2 regions of the Paenibacillus sp. 7541 genome follow, and region 1 is predicted to be linked to the other one. Evidence: riboswitches for the same ligand, from Rfam matches in the RefSeq annotation. Region 1 holds a riboswitch; the other holds the start of a gene.
The links. A riboswitch is a leader RNA that binds a small molecule or an ion and turns the genes downstream of it on or off. The one in region 1 is predicted to bind thiamine pyrophosphate.

Region 1 (7,307 bases):
AGATGTCCAGCAGCCAGTGCTGCATCTCGCTCCGGGTCAGCGCATCCAGGGCGCTGAACGGCTCGTCAAGGCACATGACCTCCTGCGGGCTCATCAGGGCGCGCAGGAAGGAGGCCCGCTGCTGCATGCCGCCGGAGAGCGTATGCGGGTAGGCCTTCTCGAAGCCGCCGAGCCCGGCCCGCTCGATCCATTGGCGCGCATTCGCCCGCGCCTGCGTTTTGGATACGCCGCGAAGCTCCTCGGGCAGCATGACGTTGTCTTCGACCGTACGCCACGGAAACAGTGCGGGCTGCTGGGGCATGTAGGCGATGAGGCCCTTCTGGCCCGTTACGTCCCGGCCGTCCATATGAACAGAACCGGCACCCGGAGGCATCAGCCCGCCGATGATGTGGAACAACGTGCTTTTTCCGCTGCCGGAGGGACCGATAATGGAGACGAATTCTCCTGGCTGTACAGCGAGCGACAGATCGTCCAGCACCTGCATCTCCCCGCGCCGCTGACGAAACGCCTTGCGAATATGACGGACCTCAAGTGCGGGATTATCCGTAGAGTCAGACCGTGCCGGGGTGGATGTCCCGGATAACTCCGGGGAGCTAGAAGGGGTGTCGTTCATGTTGTTCACACGCATGCGGTGGATCTCCTTTCTATAGACATGTAAGTGACTGGGCTTCCCGCCGGCTTCATGACTTGCGGCTCCAGCGAATGAGCCGTTTTTCCAACAGGGCGATCAGCGCCACCATCAGCAGGCTGAGCAGCACGATGATCAGAATGGCAACGAAGACCCGGTCGGTGCGGTAGCCGGCTCTCTGCAGCATCATATAGTAGCCGATGCCCCGGTCAGCTCCGATCCACTCGCCAATGACCGCGCCCATGACCGAATAGGTGGCGGCGATCCGTAGCCCCGAGAAGATCGAAGGGAGGGCGTGAGGCAGCTCCAGCTTGGTGAAGATTTGCCAGGTGCCCGCCCCGGTCATCTTCATATAATTCAACATCGTCCGGTCTGTCCGGGCCAGCCCGTCCAGGGCAGCCACCGCTACGGGGAAGAAGCAGACGAGGGTGATGACAATGATTTTGGGCAGCATCCCGAACCCGAACCAGATCATGAGCAGCGGGGCCAGCGCGATGGTAGGCACATTCTGACTGAGAATAAGCAGCGGATACAGTGCCTTTCGAAGCATTGGAATAAGATGCAGCGCCAGGGAAATGACAATGCCGGTGCCTGTTCCGATCAGGAAGCCGATCAGGGTCAGCCGCAGGGTGGCCAGCGTATGATTCAGCAGCACTGGTGAGCCGGATACCATCTCAAGCCCGATGGATGAAGGGGCAGGTAGAATATACGGTTCAATATCCCACAGCCACACGGCGCCCTGCCACAGCACCAAAAAGAATAGGACCGCCCCCACGGGCGGCCATATCAAGCTCCACCAGCTTCTCATGGACGGTATTTCTCCGTTAGCTTGTCCATACTGATGCCGTCTGGATAGTGTGCGATTTTGACTTGAGATATAATGCCTGGGCTGCCTGCCTTGACGAGCGCTTCATGCATCCGTTCGACAATTTGCAGCAGTTCGGACAGCTCGCCCTCCATCGTCGTCTCCAGCGGGTGCACCTCATATTTGACGCCCGATTCCTGGATGACCTTGATCGCCTCGTCGACATAGGGGATGCTGTCCCCGCCGTCCGGTGTCTTCGGGATGACTTGAATGCTTAACAGTGTGTTGGCCATGAGCAATCTTCCTTTCGTTAATTAAGGGGTATCCGGCAAAAATTCATTCGTAAACGCGCTGTCCGCATCCAGCTCCTGGTCCAGCAGGCCGCGTTCAAACATCCATTCGGCATAGCCGGACCATACCTCGGCCTTCTGCTCTCCCCAGCGAGGGGCATCGTCCTGATAGCGCGGACTCAGCCATTTCTGACTGGCGAGCACCAGCTCTGCATCCAGCTCCGGAACGGCCTTGATCAGCAGATCGGCAGCCTCCTCCGGGTGGTTGATCGCATATTCATATCCTTTTGCCGTGGCGCGCATGAACGCTTTAACCAGCTCCGGATCTTCCTGAATCAGCGTTTCGTTGGTTACAATCACTGGGGTGTAGTAGTCCAGCTTGTCCGAGTAGTCTTTCACATAGATCATGTCCAGCGGCTCTCCCCGAAGCTCTGCCTCGATCCCGGTCCAGGCATAGAAGATCCAGGCGAAATCGATGTCGCGTTTAACCGCCGTAAAATAATCGGCATCCCCGATATTGACGATGTTCACCTTGCTGACGTCAGCGCCGTCGATATCCATTATGGATTTCATGACGGCTTCTTCCACCGGCGAGCCCCAGCCGCCGTAGGCCTTGCCTTCAAAGTCAGCTGCGGTCTTGATATTCCGGTCGACCGGAGCGGCAAATCCGGAGGTGTTATGCTGAATGACTGCCGCAATCGACACGAGCGGAAGTCCTTGCGTCCGTGCAAGTGTCACGCCCTCCTGATAGCTGATGCCAAATGGCACGTTCCCCGAGGCGACCAGCGTATCCGTGCCGCCGGCGCCCGGCTGCACAATGCTTACGTTGAGTCCTTCTTCTTCGTAATAGCCGAGCTCCTTGGCGACGTACAGTCCCGTATGATTGGTATTGGCTGACCAATCCAGCATCAGCTGGATATCGCGCGGCGCCTCCGCGGTCTCCCCGCTGTTGCCAGCATCATTCGGATTCGGCGTACTGCCGCTCTTCTGATTGTCTGTGCCGCAGCCGGCCGCGACAAGAAGCAGCATGCATGCGAGCAATAACGCGGTCCATTTCGGTTTAATCATGTTCTTCTCTCTCCCTCATCTTCATTCTAGCTGCCTGTGACTTCACAATAATAAGAAACGCCCCGAGGATCTCGGGGCGCATGACGGCGTAAGTATTCCACGGCATCCATATCGAGCCGCAGTGTCAGGATTCCTACGCTGGCATTACCCAGATCAGGTGTAAGGGTCAGTATCTTGATGGGATACACTCTCAGCCGGCCGATTCCAGCTCCCCTGTAAGTATGATGAAGTTATAGGCTTAACTAACCGTTATTATAGACCTAATGGCTGGAGCTGTCCAGCCTGTGCGGGCTGAGAGAGAGCCGGACTATTTCCAGGCGGGATGCTCGTCTTTGATCACATCCAGCCCCCAAACAGCTGCATTCGCCAGACTCGATGGGCATGGGCGCTGAATATCGCATCGATGAAGCAATACGAAAAAGACGAGACTCGTATACTAAAGCCTCGTCTCGTCGTGATCGCGCGGGGGAATCATTTTTAGCGCTGGAAAAATTCAATCCATTCTCCGTTTGGCCCATGAAGGAAGAAATAACGGTAGCCGTTTGGCAGCGTCACAATTTCCTCATCAAGATGCGGCACGCCGAGCTTCTGAACCCGGGCGTACTCCGCCTCGATCTGGTCTGTGCTCACTGCAAAGTGATGTACCGCTCCTTCAGCCGGAAGGCTGTCGCTGTATCCTTGTATAAGCTCCACTTCGGTCTCATCGCTGCCGTTAAAGCCGAGGAAGGCAAGTTCGATCACCCCGTTCGTATGCTTGACACGATCCTTCAATTCAAGACCGACAACCTTCGTGTAGAAGTCGATGGTCGCCTCAAGATCCCGCACCATAACTCCGACATGATCGAGCCGTTTATGAGATGGCATACTGGCCACATCCTTTCCTGTTCGTCCAATTTGAATCACATCTTAACATATAATTCCTACCTGTCAAGTGGGTATATATGTTCTCGCTTAACTTTTCTTTACATTTTAATGGGTGAAAAGTATCATGATTTATAGATCGATTTTTAATCCTTTTGCACCAGCAAGGTTTACATAAATCATGGGATCACGAAAGTGGCCGGGCCGCGTTCCCCTTCTTCTTTATTGCTTCAACGCTTGTCAGACATAATGCAAATGATTAACTTTGATTGTTTTGTTTTACATATTCATTACAAAAAAGCATATTATACAAAGAATTCATATCCAAATGCCGATAAGAAGCTTAGTGAAAGCTTGCCGAGGGGGATGAACATGTTGTGCGACAACCGCAGCACCTTTGAACCGTTTGAGGACCAGGGAATTGTTCAGATCAGACCAGCTTACGCAGAGCTTCTTCATCTGCTTGACGGGTGGGGCGGCACCGTGCGCAATACCCGCGAAGGGTGTGCTGTCAGCTATCAGGGGCGGGATGAGCTGGTGTCGCTAATCCGGCTGCTTCGGGGACTTCCGAATGGATCAAGGGAAGAGATCAGCTTCCGCATCATGGACGGAGCGACTCCACAGCAGCACCATCCGTGGACGATGGCCGAGCAGCTCGGGCCGGAGAATGATCAATGCGATATGCTGAATATTATCCTGGATCAACAATTTACGAGCCATATGCAGCCTATTGTAGACCGCTGCGAGCAGATTGTGGCTTATGAATTTTTGCTGCGTCCGGCTAAGAACGGCAGGCCATTCCCTCCCCAGAAGCTCTTTGATACAGCACGACGTGCAGGTCTGCATTATTTTCTGGACCGTGAAGCCCGCAATGCGGCCATTGAGGCCAGCGCCAAGTGGCTGCCGAGTGGTGTAAAGCGGTTTATCAACTTTCTGCCTTCCTCGATTTCGGACCCGAAGAAATCGCTGGTGCAGACGTTCCGCGTGCTGGAGAGCCATCATCTGGACCCGTGCGATTTCGTGTTCGAGGTTGTTGAGACGGAAAGAATTGATGATATTCAGCATCTCCAGGCGATTTTTGATACCTATCGTAAACACGGCATTTCCTTAGCCATGGATGACGTGGGCGCCGGATACTCCACATTGGAGCAGATGGTGCTGCTGAAGCCCGATTATGTCAAAATCGACCGCAGCCTGATTGACCATTGCGAGCAGAACAGTGTGAAACAACAACAGCTTCAGATGATTACACGAACGGCCCATGAATTCGGGGCCAAGGTGCTTGCAGAAGGAATAGAACGCCGTGAGGAGTTCCAATACTGCCGGCAGATCGGCATCGAACTAGCCCAGGGCTATTTATTTGGGAAACCGGCGGAAAGACCGCTCAAGGGACCCCAGTCGCAACTGATGCTATGTTAAGGGATTCAACATTCATATGATATGGAAAATGATCGAGGGGGAGGAAACTTCCCTTCGTTTTTATTTATCAGGATAGTTGTGTGATTGAAAGCTTTATAGGGAGCAAGCCCAGGGAAGCACTTCTCCTGAGCTTGCAGCAGGGTGGTATAAGAGGTCGCATCCAGCAGCAACCGGCTTATGTGCAAACGATTGAATAAAGCGATGCACCACTACTTCGGGGCAGAGTGCATCGAAGATTCGCGAATCATGAGCCGGTGCGGGATAATATAGCGGCTTGGGCGGCCCTTCTCGTTAGGATTGCGAATGCTCTGGATCAATGCCTGGGAAGCGGTGTAGCCGAGGTTATAGATGCCGATGTCCACGCTGCTGAGCGGCGGATTGGACAATTCGGACAACGAAATATTGTTGAAGCTGATGATGGATACATCCTGGGGCACCTTATACCCAAGCTCGTTTAATCCCCGCAGTACCCCGAAGGCAACGATGTCATCCACGATGACAAGCGCTGTTGGACGCTCCGGCAAATTCATAAAAAAGGACATCGCACGATAGCCGCTTTCCTGCAGAAACTCGCCTTCCACGATCCACTCCTTGCGCATGGTCAGCCCGGCATCTGCCAATGCCTGGCCATACCCCTTCAGGCGGTCCTGGGACACCATCAGATTCGGTGGCCCGCTGACAAAGCCGATCCGCTCATGGCCGAAGGTAATCAGGTGTTTGGTCGCATCATAAGCGGCCTGTACATTATCCGTGTCGACAGACAGCAGATCCGGATACTTCTCGCTGCGCCCGATAAGCACGAACGGATATTCATTCGCCTTCAGGTAGTCAACGACCGCGTCGTCCTGCCTGGAATACAGAAGGATAGCTCCGTCCACACGGCGGCCATTGAGCAAGCGGGACACCGCTTCAACTTCTTCCTTCTCACTGCCGCCCGAGCTGATCAGCACATCATAGCCGGAACGGTTGGCCTGGGTGACGATGCCGCGGATAAGCTCCATGAAGAACAGATTCAGAAACAGTTCCTCGGCGGGCTTGGGCAGAATGACACATATCGTTTCCGTCGTTTTGGACACCAGGCTCTTGGCCATCATATTCGGGTGATAGCCCATCTCCTCCATAATGTCTCGAACCTTCTGCGATGTTTCGCGGCTGATTCTCGGGTGATTGGAGAGCACGCGTGAGACCGTGGAGGGGGATACTCCCGCCCGTTTGGCAACATCTTTAATCGTTACATTCATAACAAGGACCTCCTGTGGAACCGTTTGCTTGATTAAATGGAAGAAAATCGTGAAGCAGGCTCCATTTAATACGGTCCGGATCCATAGTGTTAAAGGTTTAACCAATCCTTTGGCACAGATAGAGTTAAACGGTTACAACTGCTATATTAACGTTAAACGGTGTGCTTGTAAATATACTGTGCAACAGCAGGAAGGCGGGACGATTCACGATCAGGGGGTTCTTTTTCTCCAAAAATCCCGATTGGAGTCAAACGTTTGCACAATATTAGGGGGGAATTAGCAGAGAGAGCGGCGGAAAAGAGTGGCGTAAGAGAGGGGGTTGAGGAATGGCTAAGGATGCAGCTTAAGGAAGTAGCCTGAGAAAGTAGTCCGAAGAAAGTAGTCCGAAGAAAGTAGTCCGAAGAAAATGGCTTGAGAAAGTAGCTGGAGGGAATAGCTGAGTGAAAAGGCTGGGTGACAAGGTTACAACGTAATGGTGAAACGAAGCACCCGTTTTAAGGGCGGGTCTGCTCATGATACAATGAATGCCAACAGGAGCCGGAGGGACGCCCGGCGGACAAGCTTGGGATGAAGGGGAGAGGTTACTTGAGCGCAAGCATTTTATATATTGAGGATGACCGTGAAATAGGCGAATGGGTGAGTGAGTTTCTGAAGGAAAAGGGGTACAGCGTCACGTGGCTTACCAGCGGGGAACGTGCTGTGGAGGAAGCGGATAACTGCGCCGTTGTCATCCTGGACGTGATGCTGCCGGGGCTTGACGGCTTCACGGTGGGGCAGCGAATCAAGAAGGCTTGTCCGGTTCTGCCGATTCTGATGCTGTCTGCACGTACGTCGATTGATGACAAGCTTCAAGGCCTCGAATTTGCCGACGATTACTTGACGAAGCCGTTTCATCCTGACGAGCTGGCAGCGCGGGTCGAGGTGCTGCTGCGCCGTTCGGCGGCCCACGTCGAGGAAGCGGTCGAGATCGAACATCTCCGCATCTATGTAAAGGA
Region 2 (7,307 bases), on a different contig from region 1:
TGCCTGTACTGATCCATCCATAGTCCCCTTCCTGATGTCATGATTCCGAGGCAGAACCCTCTCATTCTTCAAGTGAGCGATCTCCGTCGAATACCCTTGTCTATCCGAATCCGCTCAGGAATTAAACGTCTTATTTACGCAATGGGTTTCACATTTTTACGGTACGTTGATCGATAATATCGGTTGAGAAGCTCGTCCAGTTCCATAGATTGCTTAAGGACCCTCGGATGCCGCAAACCATACTGCTGCTCCATCTGATACAGCAGTTGTCTAGCATCTTCTATTCGCTGCAGCATCACGTCAGTATACATCATCGCTCGCACCTCCTCGTGTAATATTTTAGAATATAATGTAAAAATAATGTTTTTAGTTTGTAATGCATTGTTTCTGTTTATACACTAGAGTGTGCCAGTGATGGTTGTCACATCCATTCTTACCGAGTCGAACGGAATCGAATGGTTAATGTCATGTAAAGTCAATAGGGCGGGATGTAAAAAAACAAGCCATAGGAGAATGACTCCTATGACTTATATTTAGGGCTGCTAGATTCAATCTTTACTATTTTCACAGCCATTCAGAAATCTCTTGGCCGGATAATCCTTCTTGTTGGCCAAGCATGCTTATTATTCCTAAAATCAACAACCGCCAATGATGGGAGTGATTCTCTCCGTTACTGCTAGAATGATTTCCATCCCACTCCGTAGAGCTCCGAGTCGCCCAAATCCTATTAATTCTTGTTGCTGCCCTCAATCCTTCCAGCAAGTAATCAACGACGACTTCATACCGCTGCTTGTTTAAATGATAAATCGCCAGCTCAATCACAAAACGAATATAGCGATCGGATGCTACTTGTTCGTTGTAGGTGCCAGTTAGCCCTTTACCGGTAGCAAATTCAGAAATTTGCTGTTCGAATTTCTTCAAGACCGAATCGATATCTAAACCGAAACGGTTGGCCGCTTGAAGTATCTTGTAAAGTGCGGGCAATATCTCATCAGGCCTGACCTCAATGTAGGCCACATATTCAGGAAGAACTTCAACATCCCCCATCATGAGTTTGTACATATACCTATTGGCAGTTGCCCACATCTTGTATTGTGCTATGATCTGACGAGCTTCCTCTGAATCTTCTACTACCCAGTCAAGATCACTGTACAGAGATACATAACTAAGAGCCTGCTCGTACTCGCCTCGCGCATCACTAACCCCGGACCGCAACAGGTAGGAATAAATGATATATAGAAATAAAGGTTTCTTCGGTTCCTTATGCAATACACGTCTTCTCGACGTCTGATACTTGTTCCGGTATAAGATACTGGCCTTTCTCCCCATCTTCTCTGCAATTTCATCTACTTTACCCCATCGCCCGAGAGCCGCATATATATTAGCAAGGTCTTTCAATGCGTCGAGCTGGTCGATCTCATCCAAACGTTCTACAAAACCTTCAAACTTCGTAGCTGCTTGTAAATTGAGCTGTTGATTGGAGCCGACTGAAATCGAAAATAACCTGTACTGGCATAAAGCAAGCCGTTCAGAATGCTGATATTTCTCACTTTCAGCCACACATTCATAGATGATCGCTGCCGCTGATTCGTTTCCCTGTTGATACCAATCTTCAGCAGTATCGAACAATAGTGGGAGATAGATAAGACTGTCCATCATCAATTGAACAATCTTATGGATGCAATCGAGTTTGTCCAGTTCCGCACAGCGGTATAGGAAAGGGCGTAACCGACGCCAATTAGGTGAATAACGAAAGCACTCCTCAACATACAGCTCGTATAGCGCTCCCTCGGGGAGCTCCATGCCGGACGTAATACGATCGAGTTGTTGCATTGATATTGGCCGAGTACCATTAATAATAGAACTAATCGTCCCAGAGTTGGTATTGGATATCTCAGCAAAGCGATTGATGGTCAACCCCTTAGTTCGAAGATAATCCTCTAATTGTGATCGTATCGTGGTTGTTGTATTCAAATGGAACAACCTCCAACAAGACCCCACACGGAATCCATATTATGGAATAATAATCAGTTCCAGTATTACTGTTCAATTCTTGCATGTCAACTCTCAAGCTTAATTTCTATAATTTTTCCATAATAAAAAACAAGCCCCGATATCTATCGATATCGAAGCTTGTCTATCTATCTCATGTACATATTCAGCTATAATGCCTGGTTGCTTGATCCTGATTATACAAGCATCCCATTGCGGCGGCGGTAGGCCCAATGGTTGGTTGGACCATGACCGTGGCCGATTCCCAGCTCATCCTCAATCGCAGCCTGGATGAAGGCTTTGGCATCCAGAATCGCCTGCGATGGAGAGATGCCCTTCGCCAGACCAGCCGTAATTGCAGCTGAGAAAGTACAGCCTGTTCCGTGTGTATGCGTGGTCGTTACCCTTTTGCCTATCAGCTCTGTGAAGGATGAGCCGTCATAGAACAGGTCCAGCACCTGGCTGCTCCCGCCCTCTTCATCATGGCCGCCCTTGATGACAATCATCTTCGGCCCGGACTGATGAATACGTCTCGCAGCCTCTCGGCGGTCCTCCATCGTCCGAATCTTCATATCCGCCAGCGCCTCCGCTTCCGGAATATTCGGCGTAACGACCATCGCTAGCGGCAGCAGCTCCTCCTTCAGCGCCTGGATCGCTTCCATCTGAAGCAGCTCCGCGCCTCCCTTGGCAATCATCACCGGATCAACGACCACCTTCTCCCAGCCAAAAGCTCTTATTTGCTCCGCTACCAGCCGTATAATCTCGGCACTGAACAGCATCCCGGTCTTCAGCGCATCGACCCCGATATCGGTGCCGACCGCATGAATTTGCTCTGCAGATGCTTCCGCCGGCAGCGGATAGACCCCTTGGACGCCGAGCGTATTCTGTACCGTAATGGCCGTGATGGCCGACATGCCATAGGCTCCCAGCTCCTGAAAAGTCTTAAGATCCGCCTGGATGCCGGCACCGCCTCCGCTGTCGGAGCCCGCAATCGTCAGCGCTTTATATACCCTGTGCTCATTCATCATGATGTTATTCCCCCCGTTGCCGCATAATCCTGCACCGTCGCATGCCCGGTCAGCGAGTCCGGTGCAAGCCGGTCCAGTTCATCCAGGAAGGCTGTCTGGAAGCTGCCCGGCCCCAGATCTGTCGTGCGTGCCCCCGCTCGGAAAGCCGCTGCCCCGTAGAAGGCCAGCCCAGCTGTACCGGCAAGCAGCACGTCCGGCTCCACCGCGGCAAAGGCGCCAAGCACCGAGGTCAATAGACAGCCTGCTCCCGTTATCTTAGTCAGTCTGGCATCTCCGCCACGAACCACCCGTAACGTGTCCCCATCTGTAATGACATCCTCCGCTCCGGTAATGGCCACGACGGTGTCCAGCTTGCGTGAAGCCCGAACTGCAAGCTCGGAATGGCCGCTGCTCGATTCGTCATCCCCTGCATCCACGCCGCGAATGCTCCGGCTCTCTCCGATCAGATGGGCGATTTCAGCCGCATTGCCTCTGACCAGCGCAACGTTGACCTCTTGCATAATTCGAAGCGACGACTCCGTACGGAAAGGGGTTGCCCCGGCGCCAACCGGGTCCAGCAAGACCGGTACGCCGTGAGCATTGGCGGATTGCCCAGCAATAATCATTGCATCGACCTGTTCACGGCTGAGCGTCCCAATGTTCAGCACGAGGGCACCGGCGATCTTGGCCATATCGGCCACTTCCTCCGGAGCATAAGCCATTACAGGCGAAGCGCCCAGCGCATAAAGGCCATTTGCCGTAAAATTCGTAACAACGACGTTGGTCATGTTATGAACGAGCGGCTTCTCATTTCGCACCTTAGTGAGAAGTCCAGAAAGCTTTTGTTCCAACAGACTCATATCATCCTGCCTCCTACATACTCAGATCGGCTGTACAGGCCGGGAGATCGCTTCCGGCATCGGCACCGGCCACGCCTCCAGCTTATAAGCCATATCCCAGAACATATACTCCAGCTGGCAGCTGAGCATAAAATGCTCCTTCATCCGTCTGCGCTCATCCGCCGTTGCCGTTTCCGCCCAGGCATCCACCCTTTGACGAAATTTATCCGTGGCACCTCCCGCCCGGCTGCCGTAGAACTGAATCCATTCCTGGAACGGATGATTCTCATCCGGGTTCACTTGCTCCATCAGCCTGCGGCCGATTTCCAGGTACGTCCATGGGCATGGCAGCAGCACCGCCATAATCTCGCCCAAACTGCCCTCGTGCGCCACCGTCAGCATGTGACGGATATAGTGATGTGCGGAAGGCGCCAGCGGGTAACCCTGCAATTCCTCGTAACTGACGCCAGCGACCGTACAAAAATTATGATGCGGGTGAATCTCACTGTTCAGAATAAACGAGATCTGCTCGTTAAATGCCGCGATGTCCTCCCGGTTCGCACATTTGGAAATCGCGATGCCATAAATCCGCATATAGGCATTTAAATACTCGAAATCCTGCTTGACGTAATGGGTCAGCTGCTCCTTGCCCAGCTGTCCTTCGGCAATACCTCTGACAAAGGGATGTTGAAAAATAGCCTCAAAAATACCGTCCGCCTCGCGGCGAAGCTCCTCTGAAAAACGCATGTATACCCCACCTCCTGAAAAATAAAGAGCAGGGAGTCCCGTGATCACCGATTTTCGTGGACAACCAAAAAAGCCGCCCCGAAAACTGGAGCGGCTTCATCGCATAGGACCGACAACGTCAAGTGACGCTGCCATCCTGTATTATGAAGGCTCCACTTTCCTACGCTAGTACGAACTAGATCAGGTTCAAAGGGTCCAGGATATGCTCCTGTCTCAGCCGCTGACGGCTCCCCTAGTGGACTTCCTATTCTTTTGACTAATACTGTACAATAGGTTTTCTTCTGCTGTCAAACTTTCATTTGATGGCTACTGGTTTACCATTTGCCGACGCGGACTGACCGATTTCTTTTGCGACGACGAAGAATACCGAGCGGGTTCTTCTCCTTCTGTCTTTCTTCATACAGCTGCCGGACCCCGCGCATCAGCAGTTTGTATCTCATATCATCATTGTGGCTGAACTTTCTCATTTCTTCGAAATACTCTTTTGTCATGGACATCACCCTAATTACATAAGTCTATAGACCTAGGTTATAGGATGCTGCTATACAATTTCTTTACATGGGTGCCGATTCGTGTCCAAATGCAGGTCAAAGTGACGTCCGTCACAATTTTGTCATAAAGATACTCTTTACAAATAAAGGTTTTGACAATTAAAAAATGGAATATATATCATGTGCTTTATCCCAGAAGTTCGCATATCACAGCGGCGAATCGTGAGCAAGGTGCCGCACAGAAAGGAGATCGTCATGTTGAATAGCAATGAGGTCCACCCGCCGGAGTTGTTCACCGCAGCCTTTACACACAATCCTTATCCCGATTATAAAAAGCTGCGCCATGCGTTTCCGATCTACAAGGTTGTGTTCCCGAGCGGAGAGCCCGGATGGATCATCAGCAAGTACAACCATGCGGTTGAAGTGCTGAAGGATTCGCGCTTTAGCAAGGATATGGTCAAACGGTACGGGCCCGAGAGCCGCAGCGTGTTCACGAACAACATGCTGTTCTCCGATCCGCCGGACCACCGCCGTCTGCGGGGGCTTGTGCAGAAAGCTTTTACTCCGAAAATGATTGCCGGCATGCGCAGCCACATCGAGGATATTGCCAACGATCTTCTGGACCAGGTGTCCGGACGCGAGCAGATGAACTTGATCGACGACTACGCCTTCCCGCTGCCGATTATTGTGATTAGCGAAATACTCGGGGTGCCGCTCGAGGACCGGGACAAATTCCGTACATGGTCCAACACCATCATCGGCTCCGGCAATGAAGACGCCGCGACTTTTCAGCAGCATGCCAAGGAATTTATCGACTATTTGCGCGATTGGTTCGCCCAGGTGCGGCAAAATCCCGGGAAGGATCTGATCAGCGAACTGCTGATGGCGGAAGAGGCCGGGGATCAGTTAACCGAGGAGGAGCTATATGGCGTGGTCACCCTGCTGATCATTGCGGGGCATGAAACGACCGTCAACCTGATCGGCAACGGCATGCTTGCTCTCATGGAGCATCCGGAGCAGAAGGAACTGCTTCTTCAACATCCGGAATACATTCATAACGCGATTGAGGAAATGCTCAGATACAATGGTCCTGTGGAATTCAGCACCTCCCGCTGGGCCAGCGAGGATATCGACTTTCATGGCCATTCGATAGCCAAAGGCGATCTCGTTATCGTCGCCCTCGACTCAGCCAATCGGGATGAGGAGCAGTTCGGCGATGCGGATGTGTTTGATATCACCAAGGAGAAGAGCCCGCATCTTGCCTTTGGCACCGGCATCCATCTGTGCTTGGGGGCGCCGCTGGCCCGCCTGGAAGGAGAGATTGCGATCCAGACTCTGCTCAGGCGGTACCCGCATATCGCGCTCGCCGCAAAGCCGGAAGAACTGGAATGGAGGCCTGGCATGATCGTGCGTGGCGTCAAGGAAATTCCGGTCACGCTCCGCTGACCGCTCGTCGCGGCGGCAATGCGGCGGCTCCAGGGCGTGGTGACGCAAAGCGGTCGCTGATCCGCACTTATGGCACAGCGCAAGGGCCCGACCGCCAATGAGGCAGTCTGACGCGCCCCGAGTCGAACCATATAGCCATCCGCCCACTCTTCCACCTGTGAAGGGATGGGCGGATTTTTTTGCATGCAACGACAAAAAAGCACACCCGCCCCGCCTGCTCCGGCAGAAAGGATGGGACGTGCTTCCATGCTTCGCCACATGAAGATTTGTACGATTGATCGTACAAATCCTATGCTAAATCCAGGGATGACAAGCCATTTGTACGATTGATCGTACAAATCACCTTAGCATCCCTATCCAACCTCCGATTTTGTGTGAGAAATCGTACAAAACGGTCCATTTTATCGCATAAATGCATCCCTTTGTATGACAAATGATACAAAAAACGCGAGGTTGTATGAGCAACCTCGAGACGAATACGAACTCCCACAAAATTTAATTCCTATACTGCCCTGCGACATTGTGAAATTGAATGCGAGAGCGTGAAAAAGCCGCCCCTGTCGGAGCGGCCGCCAGAATAACAGGACCCCCAAAATTACAACATCATATGTACGGATAACCGCTTTCGTTCGCGGGACATCTTGTCCATCATATTCAGAAAGTAAGCTCTTATGAAAGTCCCTGTCTATTCTAGTTGCCGGAGCCTTCGTTTCCCTGGCCAGCCGGCGCACCATCCGATGCCGCTACACCGTCCATGAATTCGGAAATCTGGCTGCTGTAGCGAT

Region 2: another riboswitch for thiamine pyrophosphate. It lies ahead of tenA (thiaminase II); the one in region 1 lies ahead of CHH75_RS20430 (ABC transporter substrate-binding protein).

Annotation. Positions count from the first base shown of each region.
Region 1 covers NZ_NQLZ01000036.1:36,597-43,903, forward strand. Annotated here, with positions in the region: gene CHH75_RS20415 (ABC transporter ATP-binding protein) at 1-628, opposite strand, end outside; gene CHH75_RS20420 (ABC transporter permease) at 681-1,436, opposite strand; gene CHH75_RS20425 (MTH1187 family thiamine-binding protein) at 1,433-1,726, opposite strand; gene CHH75_RS20430 (ABC transporter substrate-binding protein) at 1,748-2,791, opposite strand; TPP riboswitch at 2,905-3,016, opposite strand; gene CHH75_RS20435 (VOC family protein) at 3,269-3,655, opposite strand; gene CHH75_RS20440 (EAL domain-containing protein) at 4,025-5,071, shown strand; gene CHH75_RS20445 (LacI family DNA-binding transcriptional regulator) at 5,281-6,312, opposite strand; gene CHH75_RS20450 (response regulator transcription factor) at 6,898-7,307, shown strand, end outside.
Region 2 covers NZ_NQLZ01000007.1:165,855-173,161, forward strand. Annotated here, with positions in the region: gene CHH75_RS05635 (hypothetical protein) at 1-17, opposite strand, end outside; gene CHH75_RS05640 (aspartyl-phosphate phosphatase Spo0E family protein) at 135-314, opposite strand; gene CHH75_RS05645 (helix-turn-helix domain-containing protein) at 565-1,974, opposite strand; gene thiD (bifunctional hydroxymethylpyrimidine kinase/phosphomethylpyrimidine kinase) at 2,190-3,017, opposite strand; gene thiM (hydroxyethylthiazole kinase) at 3,017-3,859, opposite strand; gene tenA (thiaminase II) at 3,881-4,585, opposite strand; TPP riboswitch at 4,726-4,829, opposite strand; gene CHH75_RS25200 (hypothetical protein) at 4,900-5,025, opposite strand; gene CHH75_RS05665 (cytochrome P450 family protein) at 5,335-6,522, shown strand; gene CHH75_RS05670 (SEC-C metal-binding domain-containing protein) at 7,213-7,307, opposite strand, start outside.